One region of the Streptomyces sp. NRRL S-1813 genome, then DNA from elsewhere that is predicted to be linked to it. Evidence: riboswitches for the same ligand, from Rfam matches in the RefSeq annotation. Region 1 holds a riboswitch; each other region holds the start of a gene.
The links. A riboswitch is a leader RNA that binds a small molecule or an ion and turns the genes downstream of it on or off. The one in region 1 is predicted to bind cyclic di-AMP.
Positions count from the first base shown of each region.

Region 1 (2,196 bases):
TCCGGACACGACCGGCACCCCGCAGGAGACGCCCTCCAAGGGCAAGCACCGCGGCGGCGCGGGTGACGACGAGGACAGGTCCGCCGGCGGCCGGCATGCCTCGCGGGGCGATGACGCGCACCGCACGGGCCCGGCGGCCGACGGCAACTACACCGTGCGGCCGGGTGACACGCTGTCAGCCATCGCCCAGGCCCACCGGCTGCCCGGTGGCTGGGCCGCGCTCTACGAGGGCAACGAGGGCGTCATCGGCTCCGATGCGGACCTGATCAAGCCGGGCCAACTGCTCGATCTGGGGCACGCGGCAGGGTAGTTCGCCGCCTTCGCCCGCTTTTGGGGAAAGTGAGACATGGCTCTCGTTGGCTCCGGTGAACCCCGGTTCGTCCCACCTCGTCGAACCGGGGTTCACCTGCGGATATGTGACCTACCCGTGATCAAAAACGGTCAACTTGGTTCACATGATGGGGTTTGAACCCCAGGGCGGTTACTGCTTAACGTCAGGACCGCTCGCCAAAGCGGGCCCTTTGATCACACGCCGAATCCTGCCGGTGATCGGAGGCACTTGACGCGCAAGCGCCGAAGGCAGGAGCGGGGGACCCAAGGTACGTGCCGGCCCCACCCGTGAAAGCGGGTCAACCGGCTTGGGGTGAAGCCACGTGCGCCACGCGCACGCGGCCGGGCGATTTCTCACAGCCCGAACCCGACAGCTCACCTCGTAGGCGTCGGTGAGGAAACGAACGAACCATGCTGATCATCAAGGGCAAGCACCGTCGTCCGTCCAAGGCCGTCCGCGTCGCCACCCTCGCCGGCATCGCCGGTGCTGCTGTGGCCGTCCCGCTGATGGGCGCCACCTCCGCCTCTGCCGCCTCCGTGGCCACCTGGGACAAGGTCGCCCAGTGTGAGTCCGGCGGCAACTGGTCGATCAACACCGGTAACGGCTACTACGGTGGCCTCCAGTTCTCCAACTCCAGCTGGGCCGCCGCCGGTGGCACGCAGTACGCGGCGCGCGCCGACCTGGCCAGCAAGTCCCAGCAGATCGCCGCCGCCGAGAAGCTCCTCGCCATCCAGGGGCCGGGTGCCTGGTCCTGCGCCGGTGCCGGCAACCTGACCGCCGGTGGCCCGGCCGCCGACGTCGACACCTCCGGCTCCGCGCAGACCAAGTCCGCGCCCCAGCAGGACCAGGGCAAGACCGAGGCGAAGAAGGCCCCGGCCGCCCCCGAGCAGCACGCCTCGCGCTCCACCGAGCGCAAGTCGATGGGCCACGGCAACTACACCGTCAAGGCGGGCGACACCCTCGCCAAGATCGCCAAGGCCCACGGCAGCGACTGGAAGTCGGTCTACAAGGCCAACAAGTCGGTCATCGGCGGCAACCCGAACCTGATCTTCCCGGGTCAGAAGCTCAACGTCTGAGTCCCTCCCTCACCGGGACGCGGGCGGGCCCGAGCGGCGGGCCCCCTTCCCCCGTGAGACCGCCCCGCCCCGGCGCGCCCTTCCCCCGAGCGCGCCGGGGCGGGGTTTCTTCTGCCCGGACGGAGCCCGGACGGAGCCCGGACGGAGCCCGGACGGAGCCCGGACGGAGCCCGGACGGAGCCCGGGCCGAGGCCGGACCGACGCCGGGGCGGCCGCACGCCGCCGACCGCTCCCGCTCGGCGCATGTTCCCGTTCAGCGACAATGTGCCCAAACGCCCGTGAGCTGGGTCCTCGGGGAGCTTTGCGCGGCTTTCCATCCCACAGAGCGGGCCAAGGGCAGGCGGACGAGCCCGAGGCCGTTAGGCTCATGCGCATAACGCCTGACACCCACGAAGGAGACAACGTGCCGTCGATCGACGTCGTCGTAGCCCGCGAAATTCTCGACTCGCGAGGTAATCCCACGGTCGAGGTCGAGGTCGGCCTCGACGACGGCAGCACCGGCCGTGCCGCCGTCCCGTCCGGCGCCTCCACCGGCGCCTTCGAGGCCGTCGAGCTCCGCGACGGCGACCCGAACCGCTACCTGGGCAAGGGCGTGGAGAAGGCCGTCCTGGCCGTCATCGAGCAGATCGGCCCGGAGCTCGTCGGCTACGACGCGACCGAGCAGCGGCTGATCGACCAGGCCATGTTCGACCTGGACGCCACCGACAACAAGGGCTCGCTCGGCGCCAACGCCATCCTCGGCGTCTCCCTCGCCGTCGCGCACGCCGCCTCCGAGGCCAGCGACCTCCC
Region 1 covers NZ_JOHB01000007.1:34,675-36,870, reverse strand. The annotation lists gene IF67_RS0113315 (transglycosylase family protein) at 1-310, shown strand, start outside; cyclic di-AMP (ydaO/yuaA leader) riboswitch at 521-734, shown strand; gene IF67_RS0113310 (transglycosylase family protein) at 742-1,407, shown strand; gene eno (phosphopyruvate hydratase) at 1,811-2,196, shown strand, end outside.

Region 2 (2,196 bases), on a different contig from region 1:
CACACGTTGAGGCCACGCGTCACGCCCTGAGGCCGCGCGCCACACGTTGAGGCCGCGCGCCACGCCCGCCTTGAGGCCACGCGTCACACCTTGAGGCCGCGCGTCACACCTTGAGGCCGCGCGTCACACCTTGAGGCCGCGCGTCACACCTTGAGGCCGCGCGTCACGCCTGCCCTGAAGCCGTACCTCACACGTTGATGCCGTGATCGCGCAGCCACGGCATGGGGTCGATCGGGTCGCCGGCGTCGGGGCGCACCTCCAGGTGGAGGTGCGGGCCGGTGACATTGCCGGTGGCGCCGACGCGGCCGATGACATCGCCCGTATTGATCTTGCCGGAGGTCTTCACCATCGAGGACAGGTGGCAGAACCAGAGTTCGGTGCCGTCGTCGAGGGTGAGGACGATGCGGTAGCCGTACGAGCCGGCCCAGCCGGCCTGGGTGATGGTGCCGGAGTGCACGGCCTTGACGGGAGTGCCGGTCGGCGCGGCGAAGTCCTGTCCGGTGTGGTCAGCGGCCCAGCGGTCGCCGGCCTGGCCGAAGGCGGCGGTGAGGGTGTACGAGGAGACCGGGGCGATGAAGTTCTTCGCCAGCTTGGCGAGGCGTGCGGCCTCCGCCTTCCGGCGGGCCGCTTCTTCGGCCTCGCGCTTGGCCTCCATCTCGGCCGCCTTCTTGGCTGCTGCGGCCTTTTCGGCCGACTTCTGGTGCGTGGCGGCTTCGGTCTCGGCCTTCTGGAAAGCGGCGTGTTCGGCGGCCTCACGGGCCTCGTGCTCGGCGGCGCCCTGCTGCGCGTCGGCCTGCTCGAGGATGCGGCTGCGCAGGGCCTCGCCGGCGCCCGTGCCCGAGTCCGTCCGGGAGGCCTGGGTCAGGGGGCCGGAGACGTCCTGAACCGCACCGTCCGTCGCAGAGGTCGCGGCCGCTGCGGAGTCCGTGCCCGAGTCCGAGTCCGATATGAGGTCGCCGACGCCGGGGAGGGACTCGGCGTCCGGGAGCTTGTCGGCGAGGTCGTCGGCCATTCCGCCGACGTCCGGCATGGAGATCGGAACCGCCGGGCGGCCCTCGGCCGTGGCCATTCCGCCGGCGCCGACCGCGGCGATGACGCCGACGCCCAGGACCGTGCTGCTGCGGGCGAGTCCGCCGCCGCGCTGCTTGGCCACCCGGTGCTTGCCGCGGACGGAGCGGATGGAGTCCTCGGTGGGATTCCATTCCTCCCACGGTCCGTCGTTCATGTTGTCCGCATCACCGGGGCCTTGAAAGGCACCTCGGTCATCGAGGTCGTAGGCGGACGGACCCTCGGGGGCAGGCCTGTTGGACGCCACGGGGGCGCTCTCCTTTCCTTCCTTCTCGCCTACCGGGTTAGCTGACGGGTTCGGAGCAGGAAGGTCTCCTACGGGCGCCCGCTGGCGGAGGGCGTCCGATTCACCCCAAGGAAGTGGTTCCCCGGTTCCCTTGGTGCAGTTCGAGGTGCTGGAGGTGCGTGAAAAGCGCGTGCGGGATTCGGCGTCGGCGCGCGGTGCCGCCTCTTGCGACGGCTGGGACGACCGCGCTGCGTTATCGGACAGTAATAGAGATCGCAGCCGAATTCCAAGCCTTCCCGTGAATCCCTGTCGTCTCCGCACAAGGTTTGGCATGGACTTTTTCGGCCAGCATGGCCGCAAACCGGGCGAGTTGACCGCCCACCCCTAAACGATCTCCCGTTGATTGTGCGTCAGTTGTTATGCGGAGGGGTGCCCCTCGATTACGGAACGTGAGAGCAGTAACGTCGGATCATGGTCGTCAACGTCGGGAACACCGGGAACGTCGAGAGCGCTGCCGCCGGCGCATGGGGAGTGGCGGGGCGGTACCGGGAGTTCTCCTGGCGTCAGGCCCGGGGGCGGTGCACCGCGCATGAGGAGCTGAGCGCGCGGATCGGCCACGACCCGGAGCTCTGCGATCTGCTGTCGGGATCGCTGCCGGCCGGCGACAAACAGCAGCCGGACCTCCTGCTCGCCGCCGTCCGCTACCTCGACGGCCCGCACGCCGAGCTGGGCCCGCGCGGTGACATGGCGTACGGGCGCTGGCGCGAGTGGACCATCCGGCACTGGGACGAGGTGCGCGCGGTGATCATGCAGCGCTCCGCCCGGACCGACGAGCCGGCCCACTGCGCCACGCTGCTGCCGCTGCTCACCCGCCTGCCGCAGCCGCTGGCGCTGCTGGAGGT
Region 2 covers NZ_JOHB01000020.1:125,719-127,914, reverse strand. The annotation lists gene IF67_RS0125275 (M23 family metallopeptidase) at 188-1,315, opposite strand; cyclic di-AMP (ydaO/yuaA leader) riboswitch at 1,327-1,482, opposite strand; gene IF67_RS0125270 (DUF2332 family protein) at 1,766-2,196, shown strand, end outside.
Region 2: it holds a riboswitch for cyclic di-AMP, as region 1 does, so the genes downstream of both, IF67_RS0125275 (M23 family metallopeptidase) here and IF67_RS0113310 (transglycosylase family protein) in region 1, are expected to answer to the same signal.

Region 3 (2,196 bases), on a different contig from region 1:
ACCTGGTCCCAGGTGGTCCGCGGCAGATCGATGCCGGCCGCCTTCCACGCCGCCTGCGTCAGCCCCGAGCAGTCGTAGGAGCTGGGCCCGGTGGCGCCCCAGACGTACGGCTTGCCCGTCTGGGCGCGGGCGAAGGCGAGCGCCTTCTCGGCCTTGGCGGAGGACGAACCTCCGGTGGAGCCGTCGTCGGCGCCGCCACCGGTCTGCCCGCCGGACGGCCCGCCGCCGTCGTGCTGCCTCTGACGCTCCCGCTCCTGCTGCTTGCGCGCCTCCTCCTCGGCCTTGCGCTTGGCCGCCGCCTCCTTGCGGCGCTCCAGCTCCGCCATCCGCGCCTTCTCCTGGGCGGTCAGCCGGGACAGCAGCTGCCGGGCCTCGGCCAGCTTGCCCTGCACGGACCGCTTGGACTCCTTGAGGGAGGCCTGCGACGTCTGGAGCCGCTCCAGGCTGCGGGACGCCTCCGCGCGCTGCCGGGCGGCCGCCGCCTGCTGCTCCTGGTAGTCGGAGACGGCCTGCTTCTGCCGGCCGGTCATCCGCTCCATGAGGTGGCTGCGGTCGAAGAACTGCTGCGGATCCTTGGCGAGCATCAGCTGCGCCGTCGGGTTCAGGCCGCCGGTGCGGTACTGCGCGGAGGCGAAGGTGCCCAGCATGCGCCGGGACTCGTTCATCTTCTCGGCGCGCTTGGCGGCGGCGTCGAGCAGGCCGTCCACGGTGTCGCGCTGGGCGTCGGCGCGCTCTTTGACGGCGTTGTACTTCTGGGTGGCCACCTCGGCTTCGTGGTAGAGGCCGTCGACCTTCTGCTTGACCTCTTCGATGCCGGGCCTGGGCGCCCGGGGTGCCGCGTCGGCGGACTGCGAGAGCAGCGTGGCCGAGGCGAGGGCGGCGGTGGTGAGTCCGACCGCCGTACGACGGCCTCCGGGTGAGGCGAGAATGCTGGTGCGCGGCTTGCGATGCGACGCCAAGGCCGGCGACTCCTTCCGTGGACCGCCTACCGGGTTAGCTGTCGGGTTCGGGCGGTGTCGACGGAAGGCTTGCCCTACGGTCCGGACGTCCGCCGACGGCGGCTGCCCGGATCGATTCACCCCGGTGGTGCTGGTGGGTCCCCGGCTCCGGATGCCCCAGGGCAGGGCCGGACTCGGCGTGGGCGGCCCGTGCGGACGCTGTCGTCCACGGGGAGGCGGGCTGCCTGAGCGAGGACGTTAGCCAACTCGTGTGGCTCCTGTGAAGGCTGATGTTCGATATGCCCGAAACCTTTTCGTGACCTGAACGCGATGCGGGGGTTGTTGTGGCAGATGTCGGATTCGGGTAGACGAGGCGGCGCCCGGTCTGTGAAGGGCCCGGCCGCCTGACCTGCCGCGGCGCCACGGCCCGCTCCGTATGCGCCCCGCAATTGCCTACTCCGCGGCGGGCTGTCAGTGCGGCAGCCTAGACTCGGTGGGCGATGAGCAGCCTCTTTGACGACAGCTTCCTGGCGGACCTCGGCCACAAGGGCGAGGAGGAGCACCAGCCGCCTCCCGAGGACGAGCACGGCCCGGCCCCGGAGGAGATCCCCGCCGACCTCTTCGGCGGGCGGTTCGACGCGCCCGCCCCCAGAGAGGCGTTCTACCGCGACGGCGCCGCCCGTCCCGCCCTCCACCCGGCGACGCTGCTGGAGGGGCTCAACGACGAGCAGAAGGCCGCCGTCGTGCACACCGGCGGCCCGCTGCTGATCGTCGCCGGCGCCGGCTCCGGCAAGACCCGGGTGCTGACCCACCGCATCGCGCATCTGCTCGCCGAGCGCCATGTCCACCCCGGCCAGATCCTCGCGATCACGTTCACGAACAAGGCCGCCGGTGAAATGAAGGAGCGCGTCGAGGAGCTCGTCGGCCCGCGCGCCAACGCCATGTGGGTCTCCACCTTCCACAGCGCCTGCGTCCGCATCCTGCGCCGCGAGTCCAAGAAGCTGGGCTTCACCTCGTCCTTCTCGATCTACGACGCCGCCGACTCCAAGCGCCTGATGGCCCTGGTCTGCCGCGATCTGGATCTGGACCCCAAGCGCTACCCGCCCAAGTCCTTCAGCGCGAAGATCTCCAACCTCAAGAACGAGCTCATCGACGAGGAGACCTTCGCCGGGACAGCGGCCGACGGTTTTGAGAAGACCTTGGCCGAGGCGTATGCCATGTACCAGGCCCGGCTGCGCGAGGCCAACGCCCTGGACTT
Region 3 covers NZ_JOHB01000001.1:75,910-78,105, forward strand. The annotation lists gene IF67_RS0100325 (C40 family peptidase) at 1-959, opposite strand, end outside; cyclic di-AMP (ydaO/yuaA leader) riboswitch at 967-1,148, opposite strand; gene pcrA (DNA helicase PcrA) at 1,439-2,196, shown strand, end outside.
Region 3: it holds a riboswitch for cyclic di-AMP, as region 1 does, so the genes downstream of both, IF67_RS0100325 (C40 family peptidase) here and IF67_RS0113310 (transglycosylase family protein) in region 1, are expected to answer to the same signal.